3 regions of the Paenibacillus sp. J22P15 genome follow, and region 1 is predicted to be linked to each of the others. Evidence: riboswitches for the same ligand, from Rfam matches in the RefSeq annotation. Region 1 holds a riboswitch; each other region holds the start of a gene.
What was found. Region 1 has a riboswitch for cyclic di-GMP ahead of AC0YN6_RS17870 (hypothetical protein). Riboswitches for the same ligand answer to the same signal wherever they lie in the genome.

Region 1 (5,659 bases):
TTTGTATCAGCGTGGCAAGAAGTTAACGGAATCGGCAAAAAAAGAATTTGATCCAGAGGATCCATTACTTGTTGCACTTCGTCAGCTAAAATCCGCTAAGGATGCAATCGATCAATTCATCAAGACTTACAAGGGAGTGTAGTAAATGGCAGCTGGAGATAAGAAGTCGAATTTGGATAAGGTCACAGAGGCGCTTGCCGGCACTAAGGATGTAAAGAAAGACTTCAATAAGCGATTCGGCGATGGAACATTTTTCACGTTTGAATCAGATGCTGTAGAAATATACCCAATATCGACAAGTATTCCTAGTGTGGATCATGCTTCAGGCATTGGCGGAGTCCCGCTCGGACGAATCATTGAGGCTTATGGTCCTGAATCGGCTGGTAAAACAAGCTTCTGCTTAATGGTTGTTGCGGAGTTTCAAAGGCTATCCAAGCTGCCCGGCCCGCTTTTCGGTAAAAAGGCCGGCTTCATCGATGCCGAGCATGCGCTTGATCCACTGCATGTTCGAAATCTTCAAGTCGATGTGTCAGAGGAAAGCGGCATGCTCATTAATCAACCTGACTCAGGAGAGGCTGCATTTGACCTCATGGAAGCCATGTGCTTATCTGAAGCCTTCGGCATTGTTATCGTTGACTCAGCAGCTTCGCTTACTCCGATGGCTGAGCTTGAGAATGACATGAACTACAATCCAATTGGACTGCAAGCTCGTATGTTGTCAAAAGGTCTTCGTAAATTGAAAGGCCTTGCTTCCAAGCACAATACGACTTTCATTTTCATCAATCAGCTGCGCGAGAAGCCAGGCAGTCAAGGTATGACGCTTGAAGTAACACCAGGCGGGCGGGCTCTGCGCTTTTATTCTTCTATGCGTCTTGATGTACGCGCCAAGAAGATCGAGAAATCAGGTGCATTCCTTGGACAAGCGACAACAATTAAGTTTGTTAAGAATAAATGTGCAGTTCCATTTAAGGTAGCTGAATATGATTACTACTGGATCGGCGGCGTCGATCGAATTAAAAACATATCAGAGACAGCTATTGAAATGGATGTCATTCATCGTGCCGGCGCATACTACTTCTTTGGTGAGAGTACAAAGAACCCATATATTGATGGAGCCGGAAATAAGCTCGTTTGGCAGGGCAAGGAAGCATTGCTTGATGCGCTACGTAGTTCACCTGCCTTGTATGATTACACAAATAATGTGGTGCTTGGCAATATTCCACGCGATGCACAGTTTGTCGAAGAGCAGCCAGATGATGGACCAGCTCCTACGGATGAAGAATTGGCTCGCGAAGAAGACCCTGCCATGATGGCATTAATTTAATGAATAGGAGGCGTTTTGCATGAGCACAGCTTACGAGGACCCAAAGATCTTCGTTAATCAGTTGGTGGGCATGCCGGACGGCTGTTTACTTGAAATGTCGCACGACGAATTGCTGCAAAGCATTCGTTATTGTCAATCTTGCCCGCTTAGCTCTTATGCGAAGCCGCTATCACTCCACAATCGAACAGCTCGAATCATGGTCATCGGGGAAACTCCCGATGACGTTTTATTCGAAACCGAGAGTGGATCAGTTCTGGCAGGACTCCTACGACGTTTCGGTATACTGCCGCAAGAAGTCTATGTGACATCCATGATTAAGTGTCGAGACGGTAAGGATGCTGCTGCTTGCAGCAATCATCTGAATGCTGAGGTTATGACCGTTCGACCTTCCGTGGTCGTTCTTCTAGGCTCTTCAGTCGCATCAGCTTTTGATCCTAAGCCGGCCATCAATAAATGGCATACGATTTATCCTGGCGTATACGGCCTAGAAACATATAATTTAATAGCCGCCAGGCATGATCCATCCAAAATGGCCATGCTTCATGATCAATTCGCCTATATTGCTCAAAACCGTCATAACATGCAGCATGTGTAGGCTAGGAGGATTAAAAAGATGGATGAGAAAACTTTTAATGTCACACAGGCTTCGCTCATTTTAGGTGTTCATCGCGATACGATTATTTATTGGGAAGAAAATAATTTAATACCAAAAGCTAAACGAAATCCTAGCAACAACTATCGCATTTATTCCGCCTCTGCGTTAAAAGAGATCGCGACGTTCCGGAAAATGTTTGACCTAAATATTGACAAACAAATAGATGGGTATCTAAACCGAAAATCAACTCTATCAAATTCGGTTAATTGTAGAAAAAAACCTGCATATTGACACAGCAAATAATGCCTTATATAATCATAGTTTATTCTATGAAATTGGACTCTTATCTTAAACGACACGGCAAACTTATCTAAAGGTAAGGACGCAAAATTACGGGCCTAAAGATATTAATCCATGGCGGCCGAATTTCCGAACCTGAGCTAATTCCCTCCAATACATATAATTGTAATGCATTATTTATATTGTCATGATATAATGTATTGCAAATAGGTGATATTGCTAATATGCAATACCTTGCAATGTGCCAATTGCTGGGTTGCCAATTTTCAAGGAGGGGAAATTTATTATGTCGGAGAGCCTGATTGAAAGCCTACTAAGTAAAAATGAATTACTTGTACATGAATACATTAAAGAAGAAGCCGCAATTCATGGATCTGTTAAAGAACCAATGGATTCGATGGCTAAAAATATTCTAAGTCGATTTAGTGACCGTATTCCTGCGAGAAATCGGAATACTTCTAGTGGCCCTACAGAGGAAAAGTCGTTTAGCGAGGCGACTGTTCATCGAGCTGTTAGAAAGTTGCAAGGCGAAGGCATTATACAAGTGAAAGCTTCTCGAGACAAATCATTGCCGAATGAAATTATATATTTCGGACTGCCCGATGAGGGTGAACAATTCAAAGAATTGGTTGACATGTCATCTAAAATCACACTTAACTTGGAACGCTGGCAAACAATGGTGAATCGAACTAAGCAAGAGGTTCAAAATGTAAAGCGTGAAAACCGGAATCTTTACAAGGAGCTTGATGGAATAGGTGATCGTCTTAAAAAGGCACAGGCACTCAACGCTGCCCTTCAAGATCAACTACGCTTGGTAGAGTCGGATGAAAATCCCTTTAAGGCGGGCAATGTGATTTCAATTACGGATCTCGGAAATGGAACAATTGGATATGTCGTCGCAAGAGAGAACACACTATCTCAATAATAAACCATCGCAATAACAACTAGAGGAGAGCGCATAATGGACATAACCGACACTTCTGTAAAGGCAAAATGGCTTGCCCAGTCATTAATTCGTCATGCTGGGAACCATAATGAGCATTTTGAGGAGAAAATCGTTGAGGCTGCAAGCCTGAACGGAGTAACTTTACAGGAGCTGCGACACTGCATTCAGCAAGAGCTACAATCTCGTTTGGACAACTTCTGCGATGTTGTGGAAGATGAGGATTCAGACGATCTGTGTTTCTATTTAAAGAAAATCGATGGTCAGTTTGTATTCATTGGATCATCATATGAATTGTGTTATAAAATTGGCGTTTTGTCGTCGGAGGTTGTGGGTAGCTCTATCTCTGATTATTTATGTCTCCAAAAAGAAGGTCATGAGTGTTTGCTTCGCCTCAACCTTCTTTTGGAGAAGTGCTGGGGTGGCGATACGAGAAGCTTTGTAAAACGAGGAATAGGTCAAAAATCAAACATGCTTGGAAGCTTCACCGTTTCGCCGGTGTATAAAAACGGCGCTGTTGATCATATCAAAATCGTTGTCCAGTTGTTCAATAATGATATCCAAACAATTTCTTCAAACTTACCGATGAAGGAAGTTGCAGTTTGCTATTGCAGCATTTACGATATTGATTCCATTTCTTGTAGCAATTGCAGTTCTTCTCATATTTGCCAATCCGGAAAAGTAATAATGGGGTGACTATGTGAGCGTTATTGATAGGCTTCTTAATGAGGATTTGATTGCATGGGGTCGTACTGTAGATCGATACGAGCAAGATTGTCGTAAAATATTGGTTCCACTTCAGCCAGATCTTCAATCACTGTCAAGTCTGAATCATCATATCAACGAGCTATACACGAGGGCCCAATATGACTTCGCGAGAGCACGTCGCAATAAGGATGCTATCCAGCGTCTAATTGAAACTGTGCTCAAGGATTTATATACGGGTGGAAATGAGGTAGCCAGGCGCGCAGGCGGCATTCAACATGCTCGCAACTATCCTGCTCCTGATGGCTATAGATCGCCTACTGTAAACCTATTTGATTTTGAGGATCATTTTCTTGATTTCCATTATCGCATGGAGGCAACGATTAAAAGCTTGGAAGCAAAAGCCAATGCTAAAGTCACAAGCAATTCGCTTCTTAAAATCGACTCCAATATCGTATAGGTGCTTATTACCCTGATCTTTTTTTAGTATAAAGTGCAATTCACGCCCTGTATACATAATTAGCGGAACATATAAAATACTTGACAAACACAAATGTTTGTGGTATTTTATACTCCGCTCGATTGGGGTTGTAAGTCATCTTAGAGGAGTCATCATATGAAATCGGAGTTCCCTATGTCTGTTCTTCACATAGACAGCCATGGTCATACAACTGTCCAGTGTATTAATGTCATGGACGTTGACTTTATTGAAAACGAAGGTCGTCGCATTGCATATCATATTGGTAGCGAAAAATATTATCAAATAACGACTAAAAGTGAGATCGAAGAGATTCTTTTGGACAAGGGGTTTGATATACTCGATAGGCCTTATCTTGTCAACATGAAAAAAATACAATTTTACGATTCAGCCCTCGGTAAGGTATACTTTGTTGCGGTGCCGTGTAAAAATAGTAAATTTGCCACTGTAGCTCGCATTAAGAAAGAATTTGTTGAGAAATTCATTCGTAGTGTTGTTAGTCATCACAACCATACTACAATAGAGACTACCGTTGACAAACCTATTTCAGGCATACACAAATTGCTGAAGGGGTTTGGTAAGACGTGATTTTAACCGATTACATGCTTCGTATTATTGGGTCAACGCTAGAAACATTTGCTATATTGTATATGGGTGTCGTCATTTTTCGATTACCCACTTGTGGCATTCATCTACGATTACTCTTCGGATCCGCCATTGTAGCAGTCACATCTGTTTTCATGCTTCATATTCTTGATATGACGCAGCTCGTAAATAATGTATGGTCAACCACATTAACTCTTATCCTAATACTAAGTTTGCTTCGAATGAGATTTCTTTATGCATTTGTGACTTATGTCGCAGGGTATCTGATAGCTGGTATCGTTCAAGCCGTGGTTATTTTTTCTATAGTGTTGAAGATGTTCGGATCCATTGAAGCCATACAGGATAGTGTAATCGGAACCCTGTTAACACAGTTTATATCAGCTGGCGTTATGCTTTCTGTAGCACTAATACTACGAAAAACAAACATAGGCTTCGTTTGGCTTTCCGAAAAAGTTACGTTCCGAGAATCAGTCAAAGGATTCAACTTGATCGTAACTTCGATATGCCTGGCCTGCGTTGCATGCATTCACTTCGGGATTCACTGGGTTAGTTCAAATCATAATTACGGACACTTTCTTGAGTTTTCATTCATCCTAGTTGCGATAATTGGACTTGGAATTATTTTCATTAAAAACTACAGAGATATAAAAGACTATTACGCAACTAAATATCCATCGGATTATTTGCCGAAGTAGGGAGTCTACATGA
Region 2 (5,659 bases), on a different contig from region 1:
TAAGAAGAATGCGCGAGGAGGAAGGGTTATGGAGTCCTTTACGCTTACTCGAAAAGAGATGGCTTGTTTGCTGCTCGCTTTGGACGGAAGTCATAATCAGAAGCCGCTGCAAGTGCTGCAAGCCGCATGGACCAAAACGCATCAATGTGATTTGGAGAAAGGCTCGGGATTGCCTGCGTTTCTATCTACGATGCTGCCTCCAATTATTGAAAAGTTGATCAAAGGGAATGAGCTGAAAGGCTTTTCACTTCACGAAATTGCTGCGTTAGGACAATTAATCGAATATTCGAATCTGTCGATTACCTCCATGCAAAATTGGGTGAAGCGAGATTTTAAACCTTATTTCGATTGTCCGAAGGCTGGCAAAAAATATTCTCTTAACCAAGCAGCGCTATTGTTCATTATTGATGATTTAAAGTCAAATCTAGATTTTGAATCAATACGCAAGCTGTTTGAGATCGTATTTAAGAAACCAGAGGATGATACGGACGATTTAGTTGGGCCTATTGAATTATATGCATCATACACCAGTATGTTTGAGGAGCTCGACGCCAATAACGATCAACTGCTCGATATTTCCGGTCATTTGAAGGAAAATCCGCATCAAGATTTATTGACAGAGCACGTCATTCGTTCATCAGCGAATCAATTTGCAAGCAGATTACCTAATTTATCGGAAAAGCAACGGGAAGCGGTACGAAATATTTTGCTTGTTGCGGTAATTTCGATTCAAACCTCTTATTTTCATTCCTTAGCGCGGCGCTATTGCAATGCAACCTTATTTCTAACTACTTAGTAAATTCATTCTAATGGGATGTACAGATTTGCTGAGTTGTCTTATACTGGGTTGTGTTGTAAATACAAAAATATACAAACTGAAAAAGGCAAATTAGTCGAAAGTCTAAGACGCAAAGTTATGGGCCTAAAGTGTATGCACTATGGCTGCCAGACCGCCGGTAGGATAATAAGCTATTCTAAGCTGTTCACCTCCTGGGGCTGGATAGCTTTTTTTGTTTTTCAGGTGACAGAGGAGAGAAAGCGGAATGGATTCAAAGGTTTGGAGAGAGAGAGCAAACATACTGTTTAAGAAAATGAAACTGAAGAAAATAACGAGCAAATTAATGCTTATCACCGCAATTATTACTCTTTTTAATGTAAGTTCAGGTGTGCTCATTTATGTTCAAAATCATTCGGTAGCCAGCTCAGTTAGAGATACTGAAAATTTGCTGAGTGCAGAGCGTAACTATCAAGACATCACTAGTCAATTGCTGAAAGCGATGCTGCTTTTGGTTGATGCGATCGAAAATGGAAAAAGCGATGCGACGCTCATTATGGACAATTTAGAGATATTGCCAAGTCAAATCGACGAACTGGAGAAACAGCTTATTGAAATGGATAAGAGATATCCTCCCGCTTCCGAGGACGGTCCATTTTATGCGAATCAGATACCGGTTCTAAAGCTGGCGTTAGACGATCTAAGAAAGACAGATACGGATGTCACCAACCTATCTTCAGATGAGAAGTCGCTGCGAATTAGTAATTTAATAAGTGTGTATACCATTATTTTGAGTTATTCAAACGATGTCATTCATGAACGGTTGACCAATGATGCGAATACGACGCAGCTTTTATTGGATGGAGATATATCCCGTGCGAACATTATTATTCTCATCAACGTTATTTTACTTGTCGTGCTGCCAGCCATTATGATCTTTGGTGTGACTCAGACCATAAAGTCGGGTCTTCTAGGTATTACTCGACGTATTCGGTCTTATGGCGATAATGATTTTACAAGTCAAGAGAGGCTGACTCGCTCTGATGAGTTCGGAGAGATCGATCATGCCTTAGCGGAAATGGGAGATCAGCTTCGAGTCACAATCAAAGCAACGCTGGAAGTCAGCGAATCGGTACTTCAAGTATCGCGTAATATGGATACGATGATTGGAAATAACCGTAAAGCGTCTGAGGATGTGAAGGGTCAGGTCGATCTTGGCAGACAAGTATTGCTCTCGCAATATGACGATGCTTCATCAATTTCAGCTGTTACCGAGCAGATTTCTGCGAGTTCAGAGCAGATAGCAGCTTCGAGTGATTATATAAACAATGACATGCTTCAAATGAAGCAGTCATCCCATGACGGCACGCAGCAGATGGCTGGCGTAGTGTCCATGGTAAATGAGACTGTGGAGCAGTTTGCCAAGCTAACCGAGGCATTCCAAACGATGAACGACCGTTATAATAATGTATCTAAGTTTTTGACTGGCATTCAGGATTTGAATACACAGACGAATTTGCTGTCACTCAATGCTTCGATGGAATCGGCTAGAGCGGGTGAGCATGGCAGAGGCTTCGCAGTCGTTGCGGATGAAATCCGTAAGTTATCTAGTCAGACCGATATGATCTCGAAGCAGATCACGAAGGAACTGACTCTTATACAAACGGATGTAGCAGCTAGCAGCCGTACGTTGGGAAGCTTTGCAAGTGTTATTAATACGACTCGTCAAGCATCGGAAACCGCCAGCGTCACTTTCCAAGCGCTGGAATCACAGAGCAGCATGCTTTCTGATCAAGTGAGTGAAATCTCCACTGCCATCAGTGAAATTACAACTGGCATGACACACATTGTTACTGCAGTTGACAAGCTGCTGAGTACGTCCTCTGACGTTAATGGGAAAATGGAGCATATGAGCGAGTTATCTGTTAAGCAAAATGATATTTCTGATGATTTGCGCTCCCTTGCGGAGAAGTTGACTCTTTCCTCTCATGATTTGACGGAAAAGGCTTCTGTTTTTAAGGTGTAATCATTGAAATCATTATAACTTTTCAACTAGAGCAGACATCATCTTAGGTTTTGAGGTGGTGTCTGTTTCTTTATAAAGCAGGATAAGCGAGTAAAGTGCCGAATTTAATCCATGAGTTGACGCATAGCAAATGGAAATGGTTCAATTGAACTATCGACAACAGAGAGGGCAGTGGCAGCTTATGTTTAAACAATTTATGAAAGCATCCAGGGTCAGAGTATTACCTGTTATGCTTATACCGGTGGCGCTGGGCGCACTCGGTGCCTTTGTATGGAACGGCATATTCAATCCATTATTATTTATTATCACATTGGTTGGAGCAGGATCAGCCCATTTATTTTCTAATATGATTAATGATTTATGGGATTATTATAATGGTACAGATATGGCCGCTCAATCAACAGAAGGAGCGATTGCGACCAATTCAGGGTATTTGACCAAAGGAACCTGGAATATTCGCACCTTTGCAGTCTTAACATGGACACTATTTGGCATTGCGGCGATTTGCGGCATTATTCTCAGCATAGCTAGCGGCTGGCTTGCACTTTTATTTGGCGTACTTGGAGCGTTGATTGCCTATTTCTACGTAGCTCCGCCGATCAAATTCGGTTACCGAGGAAAGGGCTACAGCGAAGTGGCGATACTGTTCTCCTTTGGCATATTGCCTGTTGTAGGAGCATATTACGTACAAACATCGCAGCTTGATTTTCGGGCTCTATTGCTTTCACTTCCAATTGGACTATTGACTACCCTTATTTTGTTCAATCACCATTTCTTGCATTGGCAAGCTGATAAGCAAGCGGGAAAGCGAACATTAGTGGTGGTTTGGGGCGAGAAAAAGGCATTGTTTTTTTCAAGGATTTTGCTTTTCCTAGCCTATATTTCACTCATCGTATGTGTGTTAGCGGGTGCATTACCGATTTATGCTCTGCTTGCTGTACTAACAGCCATTCCCATCTATACGGTTTATGGAAAACTATCTGCAAATAATCCCTCAGCAGCGTATTTGCCGCTAATGGGAGCATCATTGCAAGCAACCATGCGATGCGGAGCGATTATGATTGTTGCTTTAATCATTCAAGGGCTTATTTAAAACTTACAACTTAGAAAGAGGTCATGGAAATGGGAAAACAATGGACTTTAGGTGATTTTCACACGATACTTAATGAAGGCGAAGTTTGGAAAATCGGCGGATTTCCGCTGCAAGACGGCTCCTTCTGGGAGTACCGAGAGCCGAATGCAGTCGTTATTGTACGTAACGGAATATTGTATGTAAGAGCGCCGCTAAGCCGCTCAAACGATCAAATTCAAATTCTCGATAATGCTAAACATATGTATTATTCTGCTGAACCTGTTATTGTACCAGAGTCTGGTGAAATCAGCTTCGAGCTGCAAATACGAGCTCGCTCGCAAAATACGGCGCCCGGCGATCTTTATGACGGCTATGTATCATTAAATTTGCTTGATTTCACAACTGGCGGAGCACTTGATTTCTTTGCTGGAAATGACAAGTATGCCAGTGTCTATGCTGTTCTCCCTTTCCCGGGTGTAACGGTGCCTGAGACGGATAAAACGAGATATTTCTGTGTGTTTAAAGAAGACACGGACTTTGAGGCACGGGAGTTCAATACGTACAAAATTACTTATAATCGTACTGATGATGAAGTTGTTTTTTATGTGAATGGTCGTGAGGTGCGAAGAGAACGCGGAGTTCCAGTTAAATTTAATCAATTTACCGTTGCTCTTGGTATTATGACAGAGAAGGATCTGACACCTGAGGGCAGCGTATCGGTACATGGACAGACCGTTATTGGAGAATACTCGCCAATTACGATTGAAATCAAAGAGTAAGCTGTTGTGAAGGAGCTGCGTTATGTTATTCGTTCTAATTGCTTTGTGGGCTATTGCAGCCATCATATGGCTCTCCGATCGGCGAGCATCCGTTAACCATTGGTTAGGCGCTGTGGCGTTTAGCGGGGGAGCGGGTGCGCTTGCCGCCGTGCTAGACTTGCAATGGGTGCCAGCTGCGGCGGAAGCAGGAATGAATCAGGTAGCGCAGCAGCTTCTTTACCGCTTGCAAGCGATCTCCTCATTAACCTCATATTACTTCTTGCCTTATTCATTCGTGATGTTTGCTATTGCTTACAGACCCGTTCGGCTTCCTAAATTATTGAAGCAGCTTATGCCATTTTTGCTACTCATTCCGATTGTTTTATGTGTTTTGTTTACGCCTTTCTATACGACTGTATATCCGATCTCTTTTAAGATCGTTGTATGGTGGGCAGTTCCTTATATTTTGTACGGAGCGGTACAGGTATTGCTTAAGCGGCAGCTGCACGCGTCCTTCTCGCGTACACATTGGATTATTTGTTCGACGGTGCTTCCGCCGGTCATGTTCTGTATGGTGATGAATTACGTGCTGCCAAGTTTTGGGATGCTGCGAATGTGGGTTTATAATACTTGGATTGTTGGTCTTGCCGTTACAGTATTTGTTGTTGCATTGTTCACTTACGGCTTTATGGGCGTGCGAGTTAAGGTTGATCGCAGAAGATATGACTCCACATTAAGAGCGGTCACATCGGGAACGGCAATTCTAAATCATGCGATAAAAAATGACGCGGGAAAAATGCGGCTCTTTTCCGAAAAAATGAAGGCATACGCTATTGCAACGGATCAACAAGAGCTGCTTGCCGATGTTGAGACGGTGCTAAATGCATCACGTCACATGCAAGAGATGCTCCAGCGAGTTCATCGTCGTACAGAGGATCTGACGCTGCGTGTCGAGATGGTGAATATAGCGGCACTTATTGAGAAGACGCTTGAAGGATATGTTCCGAGTCTAGGCAGCATCAAGCTGC
Region 3 (5,659 bases), on a different contig from region 1:
GCATTTCGCCTTGTTTCTTCGTTTAACTCTTTATGCACAGCTCTTTTAATTCCGTGGCTTGGAGCAGCAGCCTTGTCCCAAAGTTCTACTGCAAGGCAGGCAACACCGAGCGGGAGCGCCTCTTGCAATAACCAGCCTTCATCCGCAGTTTCTTCATTAACACAACCCGCTTCATCAAATGCCCCATTCATCCAAAATTGCTTGTCCACTTTCGCATTTATGGTCACCCAAGCCTTCCAGCATCCGCATACCTCCACAACATATACCTGAGCCTTCATTCTCATCCGCTCCCTTCACGATACGTACCTAAAAACAAAAAAAAGCACACCCAACGACGCAGTTCGCGCCATTGAGTGTGCTTCACTCCAATTATTTCATTACCGCAAAGTATATACTAAAATGGCATTTTCGACAAATCAGCTGGGTTTTGCAAATCAACCAGCACTGCATGATCGGAATGCGATACAATCCCTTCTGCCTGCAGCAGCCACAGCAGCTGGGTTCCATCTACACCTTTTTTCTGTAAACGCTTACCATCATCGTTTGTGATTAGTGAACCATTTCCATTAGGGTGTACTATGACCTCATTGCCTTCTCTGGTTAGTCGTTCAACAATAGCTAGTGTTTCATCCGTTACCCCTTGATCAACAATCGTCAATCGAACATTCTTGCCCATTCGCTTGGAGAAATAAAACAGCGATCGTACATACCATTCCATATTTTTTTGCCGGACGTCCGCAACAAGCACGTAATGCTTGCTCGATTTCTGTCGCACTCGCCAAATTCGATACGCCAGATGCACCGACAATGCAGCCAAAACATAACAGCCAACAATAAGTAGTAGAACTTCAAACATGGCGGCCACCTCCTCTTTGTGACACTATATGCCATGAAGAGCCCACTGGTTCCGCTGCTTCTGGACAAGATGACAAAATGTGCGTTGTGTCAAAAAGTGTCCCCTTTTTTCTCCTAATTTCAGTCATTTTATGACAAAGAAACACCCTTGAGCAATCTACGGTATATGTTATCATTTTATTATGAATCTTTACATATTTAAGGAATTCACGCATATAGAAAGGAAGAGGTGGATTGTTACAATCATCATAACCAGGGAAGCGATGAAATATAATCTGCAACTGGACACTTGGATTATATGGAGCTAGTAGTGTAACCGGCCCTCTTAGAACTCCACTACCTATCTAAGAGGAGAGTGAAAAATGCGCTATTATAAAAAACAATTGTTAATGGGCTTAGCACTCCTACTGATTTTCTCGCTAACGCTTAGTTCCCTGGCTCTTGCAGAAGGCGTAAACAATCAAGAAACAACTGCAGCCGTGCCCTCAAATGAGAATAGCTGCCAGCAATTTTCAACCAGTAGAGATGATATCCCTAAAGCACAATCCAACATCGTAGATAATAACGACGGAACAGCTACTGCCACCTTTAAGACAAAAATCGATTGCGTTCAAGTCAGTTTCTCATCTTATGTAAGTCCAGATGACTGGGTTGCAAGTCCCGGCGATACAACAATTCCATACCACTTACAAAAACACTATGACGGACAATCCTTTATTTATCCTAAAGCCGGTACGTATACCGTCACGATTGATATCCCAGCATGCTTGCCTTATCAATTAGACATCTACAGTGGAGATTTGCTTCTCGAGTTAGGTTCAAATGCTCACGGCAGCAGAGCTGTAGCCTGGAAGGTGAAGCTTAATAGTAGTTGTACTACTACTACTCCTACACCTACTCCAACGCCAACTACTACACCAACATCAACACCTGTGGCTACTCCTTCTGAGTCGCCTTCACCTACACCAACATCTACACCTGTGGCTACTCCTTCCGAGTCGCCTTCACCTACACCAACATCAACACCTGTGGCTACTCCTTCCGAGTCGCCTTCACCTACACCAACATCTACACCTGAGACTACACCTTCTGAGTCGCCTTCACCTACACCATCGTCTACACCTGTGACTACTCCTTCTGAGTCGCCATCATCTACACCATCGTCCACACCTACAGTTACAGCTACACCTACTGCAACTCCTACGGTAACCCAGTCACCTACGCCATCCCCTGAGGCAACGCCAATTATCGAAATAGATGAAGAAGAGCCGCCAGTGGGCGGAGTTGGTGAAGAGGGTGAGCCTCCAATCGATACCGTTATTGATGTAGAGGAGGATCAAGTTCCGCTAAGTACCCTCCCAAAAACAGGTGAATCCAGTCCGATTCCATATTATCTTATCGGCGCATTCGCTCTTTCAGTCGGTTTCCTCAATCTCCGTAAGCAAAGAAATAGAAGGTAGATACTTCAACTTCGCACTCCTAGACTGCTTAATAAGCAGCTTAGGAGTGTTTTCTCTTTTTTACAGCACAAAAAACCCGCATCAACCGATACGGGTATTTCCTCGATATATAAATAATAAGCGAAAAGGTTACTATAACGTAACCCATCCGTATTTAATCGATTGAATAACAGCTTGTGTCCGGTCATCAACTTCCATCTTTTGCAAAATGCTGCTCACATGGTTTTTAACCGTTTTTTCGCTAATAAATAAAAACTCCCCAATAAGCTTGTTGCTTTTGCCTTCTGCCATAAGTCTCAATACCTCTGCCTCGCGGCGAGTGAGCGGACTTTCATCGCCAGCAACGAACTTCACTCCCGGCTCTTGAGCAGCAGCTGCTCCGGACACGATGCCCATTTCATCCAAATACGTCATGCGACGAAGCTGATTAATCAACTTGCCTGTTACTTTAGGATGGATATAAGCATGTCCTTGGACAACCGAACGAATAGCATTAATGAGCGACTCCGCCTCCATATCCTTCAGAAGATAACCGGTAGCCCCTTTTCGAAGGGTTTCGAATACGTAGCTCTCATCGTCGTGGATAGATAAAATGATAACCTTTACATCAGGAAACATATTTTTCAAACGTTCTGTCGTGACGACACCGTTCTCGATTGGCATATTAATATCCATCAGGACAATTTCAGGAATGGTATGATTGCAGAACTCCAAAACTTGAATCCCATCTCCACATTCGCCGATGACTTCAAGATCGTCTTCCATATTCAGAATTCGCTTTAGTCCTTCTCGAAAAAGCTGGTGGTCATCCGCAAGTAAAATTTTGATTGTATTCACATTGCTTGCAACTCTTTGGGTCATCATCATCTTACTCCTTTCTAGATTCGGCAGTAGTAGGTATATCTATTATAATTTTCGTCCCTCTACCGGGATTTGAGTCTATATCCATCCTTCCCTCAATCAGCTCAATGCGTTCTCTCATTCCTACCAATCCAAAGTGTGCGTTTCTAGTAGCATCCTGCTCAATTAAACCGCTATTAAAACCAACACCGTTATCTTGAATGACGAGTGAAATATGCTGTGGCTGATAGTTAATTTCGAGCGATATATGAGAAGCGCTCGCATGCTTAAGTGCATTGGTAAAAGCTTCTTGAACTAGGCGGTAGATCGCCGCTTCCATTGCAGAGGGCATCCGAGAATCTTTTCCGATCAGCTCGAATACGGTATGTATTTTTGTTTTCTCTTCAAAATCCTGCGTGAATTTGCGAAGAGTCGGTACAAGTCCCAAATCATCCAAAGCCATTGGACGCAAATTAAATATAATTTTGCGAATTTCTTCTAGACCGGAACGAACTTGTCCTTTCAAATCTACTAATTCTTCCTGTACCATTACAAATTCCTGCTTGATTAGCATACGTTCTGCAATTTCTGTTCGAAGTACAATGTTGGCGAGTGATTGCGCTGGTCCGTCATGGATTTCCCTAGCGATCCGTTTACGCTCTTCCTCTTGGGCCAAAATAATCTTTAAGCCGAGCAGCTGCCTCGTTTTGGCAGATTCAATAATACGTGTAACCTGATTAAGGTCACCCGATAAATATTCAAGCACAACATTTATTTGTGAAGCAATCGTTTCAGCACGTTCAATTGAATTTTCCACATTTCGAACACGTTTTTGCAAGTCATCCCGACGCGCCTTCAAATAGGATTCCTTCTCGCGGTAAACCATTAAATCCAACTGGATTTGTGTAGCCTTCTCATAAGCAGACTTAATGTCTTCTTCCTTAAAACGCACAAAATCCCGACTTACTTCTGTCAGCCTTATACGCGCACGGCGATAGTCCTGCTCGAGCTGATCAACCTTATCTATCGTCTTCACCGTTTCTTGAAGCACGACTTCAAGCTCCTGCTCGAGCGATTCCAGCTCCGTACGCGCTGATTCACATATTTCATAAATCTGGTATTTACTATCTTCCATCACTTCAATTGCATTTTTAATAACTCGATTTATATCGACTGTAAGATGGTCCACGGCAGATCGGCAACCTTTCTATATTAAAGGTTAATCCACTCTATCATACCACAGATTGGATATCTTTCGTCCACCGTTAATCGATGGTAATCTTTTTGGCTTTCCCGTCATACCCGACCTTAAGGCCTAGTTTCTCCGAAAATAAGCGCACTGGAATTAACGTTCGATTATTACGAACTATTGGAGTTATTTCTGACGATTGCAGCGTACCATTTAAAATAAGATCCTTTTTACCGAGTGTCATTTCCATCAGTTTATTGCCCCGAAGAACTGTAACTTGCCCCGTTTTACCGTCAAATAACAACTTGGCTCCCATGGCATCGGATACGAATCGCACCGGTACAAATGTCGTTCCATTCAACACAATTGGCGCCGAATCGAGCTGAATCGCTTTACCATTCACTGTCGCTGCTGATTTACCTACAGTCATTACGACCTTAGTTTTTGTATCAACCGTTACGGAAGGCGGATATTGCAGCATCATGTTATCTAGTCCGATCGAACCTGTAGCTGCTCGTTCATCCTGGCCTTCTGCAATGGTCACAACATATATTCTTTTCAGTTTGACTGGGAATTTCATCTTTGCAGATGACAAATTCATCTTCACGTTTTTCCAGCCGCTCCAATCAAGCTGCTTGGCAAGGTCGAGGAGATGCGCTTTGCCGTCCGCATCGATAAACTCTGCGCGAACCCAGTTTAGACTGTTATCTCCGTAAAGATCGACCGTCATCGAAGTAGGAGAACCCTCAATTGTACGGCCATTTGTATTAAACACTGCATAAGATGCTTTTGTTCCAGTGCCATTTGTGAAATCATAATCCACCTTCAATGCTTTTGCCGACTTTTGTCCTGCGAAATCCGAAACTAAGCTCACGCTTCCTGTTGTCGTATCAGCAGGCGTGACCTGTGATGTAATTGGATAGGTCGATTTTTCGAAATTCTCAAAGGTACTGACTGCCTCGCCTTGGGTGAAGGGAATCATCGCTGGATAGCCGTCATACCTTGCAATAGCATAGCCGAGAGTCGCTCCTGGATTAACGGATTGTACGGTCAAAGTATCGCCAGAACGAGCAGCAGTAAATCCGATAAATTCCCATTTCACAGAGTCAGCGCTTAGCTTGTGTGAACTTCCATTTTTGAGCTTTACGGTAAGCGGGACAGAAATGGTGGCTCCTTTTGTCAGCTGGCCCGCTGTCGTATCAATGGAGAGTGATGTGATTTGATCCTGTCCAATCACTTCGATTTCTTGTTTTGTTGAGATCGCGCCAGACTTCACACTAAGTGTCGTTTTGCCAGCCTTAGTCGCAGTGAATTC

Region 2: it holds a riboswitch for cyclic di-GMP, as region 1 does, so the genes downstream of both, AC0YN6_RS00220 (methyl-accepting chemotaxis protein) here and AC0YN6_RS17870 (hypothetical protein) in region 1, are expected to answer to the same signal.
Region 3: it holds a riboswitch for cyclic di-GMP, as region 1 does, so the genes downstream of both, AC0YN6_RS15295 (LPXTG cell wall anchor domain-containing protein) here and AC0YN6_RS17870 (hypothetical protein) in region 1, are expected to answer to the same signal.

The regions. Positions count from the first base shown of each region.
Region 1 covers NZ_JBWDNT010000008.1:83,937-89,595, forward strand. Annotated here, with positions in the region: gene AC0YN6_RS17850 (hypothetical protein) at 1-142, shown strand, start outside; gene AC0YN6_RS17855 (recombinase RecA family protein) at 146-1,324, shown strand; gene AC0YN6_RS17860 (uracil-DNA glycosylase family protein) at 1,344-1,919, shown strand; gene AC0YN6_RS17865 (helix-turn-helix domain-containing protein) at 1,938-2,210, shown strand; cyclic di-GMP riboswitch class I at 2,269-2,353, shown strand; gene AC0YN6_RS17870 (hypothetical protein) at 2,506-3,144, shown strand; gene AC0YN6_RS17875 (hypothetical protein) at 3,181-3,858, shown strand; gene AC0YN6_RS17880 (hypothetical protein) at 3,863-4,327, shown strand; gene AC0YN6_RS17885 (LytTR family transcriptional regulator DNA-binding domain-containing protein) at 4,484-4,933, shown strand; gene AC0YN6_RS17890 (hypothetical protein) at 4,930-5,646, shown strand; gene AC0YN6_RS17895 (hypothetical protein) at 5,656-5,659, shown strand, end outside.
Region 2 covers NZ_JBWDNT010000001.1:45,647-51,305, forward strand. Annotated here, with positions in the region: gene AC0YN6_RS00215 (DUF1836 domain-containing protein) at 29-796, shown strand; cyclic di-GMP riboswitch class I at 874-958, shown strand; gene AC0YN6_RS00220 (methyl-accepting chemotaxis protein) at 1,044-2,801, shown strand; gene AC0YN6_RS00225 (UbiA family prenyltransferase) at 2,983-3,894, shown strand; gene AC0YN6_RS00230 (DUF6081 family protein) at 3,924-4,652, shown strand; gene AC0YN6_RS00235 (ATP-binding protein) at 4,675-5,659, shown strand, end outside.
Region 3 covers NZ_JBWDNT010000006.1:76,025-81,683, forward strand. Annotated here, with positions in the region: gene AC0YN6_RS15285 (ATP-dependent helicase ComFA) at 1-278, opposite strand, end outside; gene AC0YN6_RS15290 (hypothetical protein) at 395-856, opposite strand; cyclic di-GMP riboswitch class II at 1,103-1,186, shown strand; gene AC0YN6_RS15295 (LPXTG cell wall anchor domain-containing protein) at 1,218-2,315, shown strand; gene AC0YN6_RS15300 (response regulator) at 2,448-3,176, opposite strand; gene AC0YN6_RS15305 (sensor histidine kinase) at 3,184-4,344, opposite strand; gene AC0YN6_RS15310 (stalk domain-containing protein) at 4,421-5,659, opposite strand, start outside.